DNA from 3 places in the Cellvibrio sp. ARAG 10.3 genome. Region 3 is predicted to be linked to each of the others. Evidence: predicted binding sites of a transcription regulator. Region 3 holds the regulator's gene; each other region holds the start of a gene.

Region 1 (4,205 bases), on a different contig from region 3:
AGGGCGGTGGGAATTTGTCCTTTTTGCGAGTACAATCCCGCGCGCTGATTCGGTGCTGGTTTTCGCGCCGTACAGGTCCTCATTCTCCAATAGTTCGTCTCGCGGGAGCTTCCTATGTCATCCATCAAGAAAGTGGTTCTGGCCTACTCCGGCGGCCTTGATACGTCTGTAATCGTCAAATGGCTGCAAGAAAACTACAACTGCGAAGTGGTGACATTCACGGCCGATATCGGCCAGGGTGAAGAAGTAGAACCCGCCCGCGCCAAAGCCCAGGCCCTGGGCGTGAAGCAAATCTATATTGATGACCTGCGTGAAGAATTCGTGCGCGATTTCGTGTTCCCCATGTTCCGCGCCAATACCATCTATGAAGGTGAGTACCTCTTGGGTACCTCCATTGCCCGTCCGTTGATCGCCAAGCGCTTGATCGAAATTGCCAATGAAGTCGGTGCTGATGCCATCTCCCACGGCGCGACCGGTAAGGGTAACGACCAGGTACGTTTTGAGCTGGGTGCCTACGCACTTAAGCCGGGTATTAAAGTGATCGCGCCCTGGCGTGAGTGGGATTTGACCTCCCGTGAGACGCTGATGGCTTACTGCGAGAAGAACAACATTCCGGTGGATTTCAACAAGAAAAAGAAATCTCCCTATTCCATGGATGCCAACCTGTTGCACATCTCATATGAAGGCGGTGTTCTGGAAAATCCCTGGACCGAAGCTGAAGAAGATATGTGGCGCTGGAGCGTTTCTCCGGAAGCCGCGCCGGACAAAGCGACTTACATCGACCTTACCTATGAAAAAGGTGATGTTGTGGCTATTAATGGCGAGCGCATGTCCCCGGCAACCGTACTGGCAACCCTCAACAAACTGGGTGGCGAAAACGGTGTGGGTCGTCTGGACATCGTGGAAAACCGTTACGTCGGTATGAAGTCTCGCGGCTGCTATGAAACCCCCGGTGGCACCATCATGCTGCGTGCCCACCGCGCGATTGAATCCATCACCCTGGACCGCGAAGTCGCACATTTGAAAGACAGCTTAATGCCGCGCTACGCCGAGATGATCTACAACGGCTACTGGTGGAGCCCGGAGCGCAAGATGCTGCAAACTGCTATCGACGAATCGCAGCAATTTGTTAACGGTGATGTGCGGGTGAAATTATATAAAGGTGCTGTGCATGTGGTTGGTCGCCGCTCGGCGGACAGCCTGTTCGATGAAAAGGTTGCGACCTTCGAGGACGATGCCGGTGCTTACAATCAAAAAGATGCAGAAGGCTTTATCAAGCTGAATGCACTGCGTATGCGCATTGCGGCTAACAAAGGTCGCACACTGCGTTAATTCTTTGGGTTTACCACGCGGTAAGAGCAGCATTTTTTAAATGCTGCTCTACACTGTATATATTTTGGGCAGTTTGATGTCGCCCTGCACGCGCTAAAGTGTCTGCTTTATCCGCTGTCGCGCCATCAGTGACGGATCAGTTATTAACGGAGCGTTATCCCGGGGATTCAACTTGATCAGGATCAATATCGGTAACTTCTCTTTTACGCACAATGACGCCCCGGAAAGGGGGCGCCTTGGTGCGGTTGATACATCTTCTTTTCTTGAACGTAACCCTTTTCTTTATCGCATCGGGAATGTCCTATGAGTAGTAATCCGGCAGTAGCCACTGACCATCCGGTCTATGATTACAATGTCGTGCGCCAATTCTCCATCATGACCATCGTTTGGGGTGTGGTCGGTATGGGAGTTGGTGTGCTGATTGCGGCCCAGTTGTTTTGGCCGGAATTAAACGACATCTTTCAACCCTACACCCATTTTGGCCGGCTGCGTCCGCTGCACACCAACGCCGTGATATTTGCGTTCGGTGGCTGTGCGTTATTTGCAACTTCCTATTATGTGGTCCAGCGAACCTGTCAGACCCGTTTGTTCGGTGGCTGGTTGGTGCCGTTTACCTTCTGGGGTTGGCAACTGGTGATTGTGCTCGCCGTGATTACCCTGCCGCTGGGTTACACCACCTCCAAGGAATACGCTGAGCTGGAGTGGCCGATCGACATTTTAATTGCGATTGTGTGGGTGAGTTACGCGATTGTGTTTTTCGGTACTATCGTGAAACGCAAGACTGACCATATCTACGTGGCTAACTGGTTCTACGGCGGGTTTATTCTTACCGTTGCTGTATTGCATATCGTCAACAGCGCATTTACGCCGGCATATTTCATGAAGTCCTACTCTGCCTACGCCGGCGCGGCCGATGCCATGGTGCAGTGGTGGTATGGCCACAACGCGGTGGGCTTCTTCCTGACCGCCGGCTTCCTCGGCATGATGTATTACTTTGTGCCCAAGCAGGCGGGCCGCCCGGTATATTCCTATCAGTTGTCTATCGTGCACTTCTGGGCATTGATCTCTATTTACATCTGGGCCGGTGCGCACCACTTGCATTACTCGGCCCTGCCGGACTGGGCGCAAAGCCTGGGTATGGTGATGTCCCTGATCCTGCTGGCACCCAGTTGGGGAGGCATGATCAACGGCATTATGACCCTGTCCGGTGCCTGGCATAAGCTGCGCACCGACCCGACCTTACGCTTCCTGGTGGTGTCCTTGTCTTTCTACGGTATGTCTACCTTTGAAGGCCCGATGATGTCCATCAAGACAGTTAACGCGCTGTCGCACAATACTGACTGGACCATCGGTCACGTTCACTCCGGCGCCCTGGGCTGGGTGGCGATGATCTCTATCGGTTCCATATACCATCTGTTGCCGATCCTGTTCGGTCGCAAAGAGATGTACAGCGTTCGCTTGATCAACATTCACTTCTGGTTGGCGACTATCGGCACGGTGTTGTACATCGCGTCCATGTGGGTCAACGGCATCATGCAAGGTTTGATGTGGCGCGCATTCAACGCCGACGGCACCTTGACCTACAGCTTTGTTGAAGCCGTACAAGCCAGCTACCCCGGTTACTTCGTGCGCTTCCTCGGCGGTGCCGTGTTCCTGGCGGGTATGTTTTTGATGGCCTATAACGCGTACCGCACAGCCAAAACACCGGAGCCTGAAGTGATTCCGGCTGATCCGGCGACTCAGGCGGCGTAAGGGGATATTCGATGAAAGGTCATGACATAGTAGAAAAGAATATTGGCCTGATGACCGTGCTGGTCATCATCGCCATCAGCTTCGGCGGCCTGACGCAGATCGTGCCGCAGTTCTTCCTGAAAGAAACCACCACCCCCGTGGAAGGTTTGAAACCTCTGCCGGCGCTGGTGCTGGAAGGTCGGGATATCTACATCCGCGAAGGTTGCCACGTGTGCCACACGCAGATGGTTCGTCCCTTGCGTGCCGAAGTAGAGCGTTACGGCCACTATTCGGTTGCGGGTGAATCGGTTTACGAGCACCCCTTCCTGTGGGGCTCCAAGCGTACCGGTCCAGACCTGGCCCGCGTCGGCGGCCGTTACTCCGACGACTGGCACAAGGTGCACCTGTTCAATCCGCGCATCGTCGTGCCGGAATCCAATATGCCGGCGTTCCCCTGGTTGTACGACAACATCCTGGATGGCAAACACACCGCCGCCAAGATGCGTGCACTGAGCCGCGTTGGTGTCCCCTATACAGAGGACGACATCGCTGGCGCTGAAGCGGCCGTAAAAGGTGTATCCGAGATGGATGCGCTGGTGGCGTACTTGCAGCAACTGGGCACGCTCCTGAAAGAGAAACGTTGATGATGGACGCAGGCACTCTCGGCGCAATTTCTACAGTATTGGTGATGGTCGCTTTCTTCGGCGTGTGCTGGTGGGCCTTTGCCCCCAAGCGCAAAAAGCGCTTTGAAGAAGATGCCAAACTGCCCTTTGCCGATGATGACGCGACGGGCAAAGAACACGAGCAGAACGATCATCCCGGTGATGATTCAGACAGGCGGAATTGATTATGGGTACATTCTGGAACCTTTGGATTATTGGCTTGACCCTCACCAACCTGGCGTTGGTGTTGTGGGTCCTGTTGGCCAACCGCAAGGTAGCGGTAAGCGATCAGGACGAAGAAGAAAACAAAACTACCGGTCACGTCTACGACGGCATTGAGGAGTATGACAACCCCTTGCCGCGTTGGTGGTTCATCATGTTTATCGTGACCTTTGTTTATGCCGGTGTTTACCTGTTGGTCTACCCCGGCCTGGGCTCCTGGCCCGGCTTGTTCGGCTGGACGTCAGTAAAAGAACTGCG
Region 2 (4,205 bases), on a different contig from region 3:
ACTGCAATCATCGGCCATAGCCTGCATCGACATGAGGGTTAATAAAACGGGGGTCATCAGGTATTTCATCTTCATGGATTAGTCTCCGCTAGGGTTACACATACTGGGTGGGAATTCGTCCGTGAGGATTCCCTAAAAACAATCCGTTAGCAATCAAAAGCATCCCGTATAAAGGTAAACAACTGTAAATTTTTCTCAGTTTTAGCTTCACCCCATAAACGTTTTCCCTGTCATGTCAGATCACTTTTGAGTAACGAATCCCGCTGCCGCTGTTCAGGTATTCATCAAATACCATACACACACGCCGGATCAGCAATCGTCCCGTGTTGTGTACCTGAATCCCTTTATCGCTCAGGGTCAATAGCCCATCTTCCACCATCGGTACAAGCTCAGCCAATTCTGTGGCGAAGTGAACCGCTGGATTGACACCAAAGCGTTGCTGTACCTGATCAAAATCGAGATAGAAATGGCAGATCAACTGATTGATCACAAACTGCCGTAGATGATCTTCATCGCTCAAGGTGAAGCCGCGCACCGAGGCCGGTTTGTCTGCATCAATTAATTGCTGGTACAGCTCAACCAGTTTGGCATTCTGCACGTACACGCCACCGAAGGCGCTGATTGATGACACACCAAAAGCCAGGAGATCGCAATCACCGTGGGTGGAGTAACCCTGGAAATTGCGCTGTAACACCCCTGCCCGCTGCGCCTGTACCAGGCTGTCATCCGGTTTGGCAAAGTGATCCATGCCCACGTACACATAACCGGCGTTTTGCAATGTTTCGATCGACATCGCCAGAATATCGAGTTTTTGTTGCGGCGAAGGCAAATCGCTGTCTTTGATCAACGCCTGGCTTTTGAATAAATGTGGCAAATGGGCGTAGTTGAACAAGGATAGTCGGTCAGGCGATAGCTCTATCACCTTGTTCAGCGTGATCGAAAAGCTCTGTGGTGTTTGCAGGGGTAAACCGTAAATCAGGTCCATGCTGATGGAATGATAAGCCTGCACGCGCAACGCATTGACCAGCGCGCTGACATCTTCCAGGGTGTTGTAGCGGTTCACCGCTTTTTGCACGCGCAGGTCAAAATCCTGCACGCCCATGCTGACGCGGTTGAAACCCAGTTTGCGCAGATGTTTCATGGTATTCGCGCTGACCCGACCGGGATGAATCTCAATGGCGTATTCACCCGAGTCATCATCCACCAGATTGAAGTGCCGCTGGGTAGCAGCCATCAACCAGGCCATTTCGTCATCGCTGATAAAGGTTGGCGTACCGCCGCCCCAATGTAATTGTTTGACCGGGCGCCCGGTATCAAACCACTGCGCCTGCATGGCCATTTCTTTTTCAACACGGCGCAAGTACGGTTCTGCGCGGCTTTTGTTGTGCGTGACCACCTTGTTGCAACCGCAGTAGAAACACAAGGTGTCGCAAAATGGAATATGAAAATACAGCGACAGAGGTCGCTGGCTGGCATTACTGCGCTCCACCGCTGCCGCAAAATCCGACTCAGAAAAAGTCTCACTGAATTGTGGCGCGGTAGGATAAGAAGTGTAACGCGGGCCGGCTAAATCGTATTGGCTGATAAGCGTCGGGTTCCAACTGAGCGGGACGTTATCGGGAGAATAAAATGGCGGCATGTGAGCCTCAAGTGCATGCATCGGAGGTTCGTCTTTTGAACAATGGCAGGCTAACAAATTGCAGCAAAGGCGGATTGATCTGAATCAATTGATTATCGCCGTCCCCACAAAAGTGTCTGATTAAAAAAGAAAATGCCATCAAGGGATGGCATTTTCGTGGTTATTCCGCCGCTAGAGTCTGACGGTCATTGTAGTGGGTTACCAAGCGAAGCGACGAGATACGCCCAAGGTAAACATCCTCGCATCCTGGTCGTAGCTGTCGAAAGAAATATTCACCAACCAAGGTAAATCGGGCAATGCATATTGCACCCCTGCTCCCAACGCAAATTGGGTTGAGGTTTGTTTGCGTTGCCCGATGCGGTTGTCGTTGGCTTTGGTTTCAATGGAAGACATGCCCGCTTTCACATACACATCCACCACATCGCTCCACACCACATAACCGACCATCAACGAGGGAATCTTGTAGCGGATCGCCGCATCGCTGATTTCCTCATCCAGTGCAGGATTAAGGTTGCCCAATTCCGCTTCACCGGCGTCGGTGTACTTGAGTTCCCAAAACCACGCCGGCGCGACGAACTGACCGAGGTGCACTTCCATCCCAAGGCTACCGGCACCGTCGGTGCCCCAGCCGTTCACACGTCCTTCCGGGTTGAGGTGCGCCGCACCCACACCCAAACCGGCATACCAGCAACGCGAAAGCTCATAACCGCCAGCTGCACAGTCATCCGCCGCTGCCTGGGCAGCGGGCAAGACGCCAAGCCCACTCGCCACCACCAACGCCGCCGTACGGCGACGGTGGTGCACGGCTTGTCTTACGACACCTGACAGACCCAACAGGGTCAGCAACCACAAGTTCATAGCGCCTGATCCTTTTACTGCTGTTTTCAGTTCACCGGTATCCTGTTCGTTATCAGGAATACCATCGTTATCAAAGTCACCGTTCTCCTTGTCATCGGTGAAGCCATCGTTGTCGCTGTCCAGGTCCAGATAATCCGGGATGCCGTCACCGTCTGTATCGCGAATGACTAATCTGGGTGCAGACACACCATTGGCTACCGCCGCGTCCACGCTGTCAGCAATGCCGTCGCGGTCAATGTCAACAAACACATCAATGCGACCGTCATTGTTGAGATCCAGTTGGCGCGATACACCGGCTTCAATTAAATCCCAGATACCGTCGCCATCGCTGTCGAGATCCTGGAAGTCCGGCGTGCCGTCGCCGTCGGTGTCGAGCGCGCCGAGCAATAGATCGATAGCGTCATGCAGACCGTTGCCGTCGCTGTCGCCGAGGTTGTCGATCCGCCCATCACCATCTGCATCGTTCAGGAAACGCAATCCGCTTTCGACAAGATCGGGAATCCCGTCATTGTCGCTATCCAGATCCAGGCGATCCGGGATACCGTCACCATCGGTATCGCGATCCGGGCCGACCTGGTCGGGAGAGCTGAAGCCGTTCTCAACCCAGTCCGGGATACCGTCGTTGTCGTCGTCCAGGTCCAGGGCATCGGGTATACCATCACCGTCGCTGTCGAGACTGCCGCCGAAGCTGCCGATTTCATAATCCACCACATCGGGAATACCGTCGCGATCCACGTCGGTGGTGTTGTCGATACGCCCGTCTTCGTCTTCATCGAAGCGTCCGAAGCCAGCATCAACCACATCATTCGTGCCGTCGTTATCGCTGTCCAGATCCAGATGATCCGGGATTCCGTCACCGTCGCGGTCACGCGGCGTGTGAGTTATCACGCCACCATCGGCCAGGCCATCCCAATTGTCATCGGGCAGGCCAGCTTCCACCACGTCGTAGATGCCGTCGTTGTCACTGTCCAGATCGCGCAGATCAGGGATGCCATCACCATCGCTGTCGCGCAGTCGGGCTGTGTCATCAATCCCGTCGCCATTGGCATCAGTGCCACCGGTTTGATCAACATCGAAGGCATCGTCAATACCATCGTTGTCGCTATCGAGGCCACTCGCACCGCCTTCAACACCGTCTGCAATACCGTCGTTATCGCTATCGGGGTCGAGGTAATCCGGCAGGCTGTCACCGTCGGTGTCGGTCGGCATAAAGTCATCGTCGATACCGTCACCGTTCAGATCAGTACCTGCGGTCTGGTCTACATCAAGGAAATCATCAATACCGTCGTGGTCACTGTCCATGCCGCTAAGCGGGATCATGTCGGCTTCCAGGCGGTCCGGGATACCGTCGCCATCGCTATCCGGATCGCGGTAATCGGGGATGCCGTCACCGTCTGTATCACGCGGCTCGTAGGCGTCATCGATACCGTTATTGTTCAGATCTGTACCACCCGTCAGGTCCACATCCAGCGCATCGTCAATGCCATCCTTATCGGCGTCGCTACCGGTCAGCTTCACGCCCAGCGGCGCTTCGATGTAATCCGGAATGCCGTCGTTATCGCTGTCGTTGTCGCGGTAATCCGGCAAACCGTCACCATCCGAGTCGCTGCTACCTTCCAATACATCCAGCAAGCCGTCGTTGTCACTGTCGAGGTCAAGGTAGTCAGGGATGCCATCACCATCGCTATCGCGGTTGGTCGCACGCCCT
Region 3 (4,205 bases):
AGTATTTGGAATCCAGATAAGCTGGAAATTTAATATCATGCTCCGCCATGACTTTGTCACGCATACAGGTTTCGTCGCATGCAAAGGCAAAGGGTGCAATCAGAACAAGGTACAAAGAGAGCAGTGTTTTTTTCATAGTAGGGTCGCCGAATATATTTAGTTATTGCTATTTCAAGGTTCCAACGCCTGTGTGTGATATAGATCACTTTGGTTGGCGCGTCAAGCTTCGGCTATAAAAATCACTTTATTAATAATAAACTGATTGGTTTTCCCCAATTCTTATAGTGGAAAGCGTAATAATGCGCCGCCTCAAGCGGCGCTTAAGCCCTTCGCATCAGCCGAAAAAGCCAAGCGGATTTTTACTGATCGCCACACTGACAATGTAGAGGAACACGGCCATCGCCAAGATCCAGCTGCATTTTCGTACCACCGGATTGGGATTTTTAAACGCGATAACCCCCAGCACGATATACACCACCAGCAGGACGATCTTGGTCATCAGCCACGGATGATCCCCCGGGGAATAGCGCAACACACCCGCGAGCGCAAAGGCGCTGATCAGCAACAGGGTATCGATAATATGTGGCAGAATTTTGACCAGTTTTTTGTGCAGCCAGGGCGATTGTCGCCACATCCAGATACCGCGAATAAAAAAGCCCAGGAATGAAAGGGCAGCCATGGTCATATGGAGATGTTTAAGCATCAGGTACATGAGCGGGTTTCCGTTTTATGGTTGTTATACAGGGTGAGGTTATCAGTGATTCCCGGTATTCAGGGCTTTGGTGACCAATTGCAACATCGCCTCCGACAGGGGTAGGCGCAAAGCGGCTTCATGTCCGGCGGGCGACATCTTGTTCCAGGTTTTGCGGATGATATCGATGAGTTTTTCTTCGTCGTGCTTGGCTGCAAATTCTTCGAGGTAATATTCCAGAAACACCAGGCAGATCACGTCCTCCAATGCCTGTACCTCGTCATCGCGTTTTAATCCGCGCTTTAGCAACAGATCCTTGACCCGTTGGATATCAACCTCGTCATAGCCGTTGTTGCGCATGATAACGGCTGCGGTTTCACCGTGGAATTGCGCCAGATCGCTGCGCCAGCGTTTATAGCCCTGGCGATCCATGGGGTAATCGCTGCGCGGAATTTTCCAGCGGCAGATGTGTTGGCAGCGGGCGGCCAGCTGCAGGGTAATGGAGGCATTCGGACAAAAGCGCTCGAGCTGTTCACTCATCCGCACACCGTAGATCCATTCTTTGGGGACGGCCTTGCCATTAACGATCTCGTGATTCGGGTCTTGCTGGTTGGCTGTATCAAAATCAGCCAGGGTAGCCTGGAGCTGTTCGGCGGGGCTCATGGAATTCCTTAAATCATTGTTCGGTACCGTTGGCGACACTGCGCAGTTCATCGACATCATTGATCATGATGTCCTTGCGATTGACCTCAAGGATGCCTTGCTTTTGCAGGCGCGTAAAGACGCGGCTGACGGTTTCAATGGTCAGGCCGAGGAAATTACCGATGTCCGTGCGTGACATCGGCAAGGAAAATGAGGTGGCTGACAGGTGCCGACGATGATTGCGAGTGGAGATACTCAACAAGAGTGTCGCAATGCGCTGCTCTGCCGTACTTTTACTCAGCAACGTAATAATTTGCTGATCGTGATTAATCTCTCGGCTCATCAATTGAAAGAGGTGGCGTTGCAGTGAGGGAATCTTCGTGCTCAATTCTTCCACACGATGAAACGGGATTTCACAAATAGAGGCGGTTTCCAGGGCGATAACGGAGTTGGAGTAACGCTCCTCCGCCAAACCTTCCATACCTACGACTTCGCCGGGTAAATAAAAACCAGTGACTTGTTCTTCGCCGTGATCGCTCAACGTAATGGCCTTTACCGCGCCTGATCGAACAGCAAACAGGGAAAGGAAACGATCATTGGCGCGATACAAATACTCGCCTTTTTGCAAAGGTTTGCTGCGCTGGACAATGTCGTTCAGGCGGTCGATATCATCGATATGTAAACTGATAGGAAGACACAAGGTATTGAGGCGGCAGTTACCACAGGAAACTCTTTTGTCATGCGCGCAATGCGAAACGGTGGGAGCGGAATCTACGACATGGACGTGGATCATGGCGAAACCCCCGAGCGGATGTGGCCTGTAAATGCGCCCAATTGTTGCAGCTTTGGCAGATGGGGTAAATAGCTACACCGCGCTCCGCTAAGGTTTATCAAGTCTTTTGCGTCGCACACGGGTAAAAATGTGACAAATTGATGCCCCCGTGTGTCGTCTTGCGACGCTCAGTGTGCAGGCTAACGCAGCGTATTAAACAGGGCTTTACTTGGGCTTTAACTCGGGTATATAGTGCCTCGGCTGGCAAACATGCAGCATTATTTATGGTACATCGTTGTTCTAGCAGTACATCTATTAGCAACCTCGTTTTGTTCTTCATAAGTAAGATGTGATCAGTCAGCACAGATGCCAAGGTGGCAATTTTTAATTTACTCAGAGCATTGAGGTTTTTTATGTCTAAAAGTACTGGTACTGTTAAGTGGTTCAACGAGTCTAAAGGTTTCGGTTTCATCGAGAGCGATGCTGGTCAGGACGTTTTTGTTCACTACAGCGCTATCAGCGGTTCAGGTTTCAAAACCCTGGCCGAAGGTCAGAAAGTAGAGTTCGACGTTAAGCAAGGCCAAAAAGGCCCGCAAGCTGAAAACGTAATCGGTCTCTAAGTTGTACGACTGATGTACTCAAAGCCGCATTTCGATGCGGCTTTGTTGTTTCTGCGGTAAGGTTTTTTCTACGGTATTACGCAGTTATTCGGACGATTCCTCTGCCGGCTTTATCAGTTTTATCAGATACATGCTTGGCCATTTTTTACCCGTTACCCACATCCCATCACGTTCCGCATCATAGGCGATCCCATTCAATACGCTCTCGCTGGAATCGATATCCACTTGTGCGGTGAGTGCTGTGAGATCCACTGAGCCGACCACGCTGCCTGTTGCTGGATCAATCTGTACCAAACGATTCTCATGCCAGATATTGGCCCACACATACCCCGCAATAAATTCAAGCTCATTTAATCGTTGAACCGGTCGCCCCGATTCCTGCACATCAAGGGTCTTTTCCAGACTAAAATCTTCTGGTGAATGAAAGTGCAGATGTTCACTGCCATCGCTGCGGATCAATTGTTCGCCATTGTGTGTGAGCCCCCAGCCTTCGCCGCTGTAGCGCCAGCGATCAAGGACCGCGAAGGTGGTGCGGTCATAAACAAACACCGTTCCTTCCTGCCAGGTGAGCAGATACAGTTTGTCATCGAGTAATGCCAGGCCTTCGGCAAAATAGCGATCCGGTAATTTGTCTTTTTGGGTGAAGTTGGCGGTGAGTTGAGCCCATTTGTTGGCGGACTCTTCACGGGGGTAGCTGACCAGCATGGATTGGCCATACAGGCCGCTGCTTTCGTAGAAGGTATTGCCATCCAGCACCAGCCCTTGCGTAAACAGGGTGGTTTTGTGTGAACGTTGGGCCAGTATCTGGTAATCAAAATGAACCACATCGGGTGTATGTGATACCGTGGCCCCGGCATTAGCCATCAGTGGCCCGCTCAGGCAAAATAGCCAACAAAACAAGAAGATGTTTTTCACGGTGTAATCAACCTTTTATGCGCTTATTCGGCGCTTATTGTGACAGGGAAACCCTCAGAGTAAAACGTATGCAGAAAATCCAGGCGTTTCGCGACTATTTAAGACAGCGCACCGGAGCCCAGCGGCTTCAATCCTTTATCGGGTTTACGTTACTTGGCGGCTTTATGGTGGTGCTGCCGTTTGTGATTTTTCTGTTCCTGCTGGAGTGGCTGTTTAACTTTATCACCGGGATCATCAGCCCCCTGAGTGGCTGGTTGGTGAGTATCACACCATTGGCCAAATACATGGCGGATATCCTCGCCATCATTATTGTGCTGAGCACCTTCTTTGTGATTGGCTTGTTAATTAAAACCAACGTGGGGCGTTTATTACACGAGCGTTTGGACGCCTGGTTGACCAAGCTGGCTCCAGGCTACAAAACCATCCGGGAAATTATTTCGCAATTGTTAGGGGGCGAGAGTAATGCCTCATTGTTGAAGGGGCAGGTGTGTCGTGCGTACATCATGGGGCGCGCGGCGGGGGTGTCGGTGACCGGTATTGTCACGGCGATTCATGAGAATGGTGA

The links. Region 3 encodes FNR, which switches genes on or off when oxygen is low (the NO sensors DNR and NnrR bind a similar motif). Its sites were predicted from a motif close to TTGATNNNNATCAA; they were not measured.
Region 1: the regulator FNR is predicted to act here: its motif matches at 1,505-1,518, upstream of ccoN (cytochrome-c oxidase, cbb3-type subunit I).
Region 2: the regulator FNR is predicted to act here: its motif matches at 1,714-1,727, upstream of hemN (oxygen-independent coproporphyrinogen III oxidase).

Annotation. Positions count from the first base shown of each region.
Region 1 covers NZ_JBPYCU010000027.1:17,753-21,957, forward strand. Annotated here, with positions in the region: gene ACSV5M_RS20675 (argininosuccinate synthase) at 115-1,332, shown strand; gene ccoN (cytochrome-c oxidase, cbb3-type subunit I) at 1,636-3,084, shown strand; gene ccoO (cytochrome-c oxidase, cbb3-type subunit II) at 3,096-3,707, shown strand; gene ACSV5M_RS20690 (cbb3-type cytochrome oxidase subunit 3) at 3,710-3,910, shown strand; gene ccoP (cytochrome-c oxidase, cbb3-type subunit III) at 3,913-4,205, shown strand, end outside.
Region 2 covers NZ_JBPYCU010000018.1:58,283-62,487, forward strand. Annotated here, with positions in the region: gene azu (azurin) at 1-75, opposite strand, end outside; gene hemN (oxygen-independent coproporphyrinogen III oxidase) at 236-1,639, opposite strand; partial or broken gene ACSV5M_RS18195 (outer membrane beta-barrel protein) at 1,838-4,205, opposite strand, start outside.
Region 3 covers NZ_JBPYCU010000019.1:85,856-90,060, forward strand. Annotated here, with positions in the region: gene ACSV5M_RS18675 (hypothetical protein) at 1-64, opposite strand, end outside; gene ACSV5M_RS18680 (SirB2 family protein) at 335-712, opposite strand; gene ACSV5M_RS18685 (DUF4202 domain-containing protein) at 755-1,354, opposite strand; gene fnr (fumarate/nitrate reduction transcriptional regulator Fnr) at 1,368-2,126, opposite strand; gene ACSV5M_RS18695 (cold-shock protein) at 2,519-2,725, shown strand; gene ACSV5M_RS18700 (glutaminyl-peptide cyclotransferase) at 2,810-3,640, opposite strand; gene ACSV5M_RS18705 (DUF502 domain-containing protein) at 3,709-4,205, shown strand, end outside.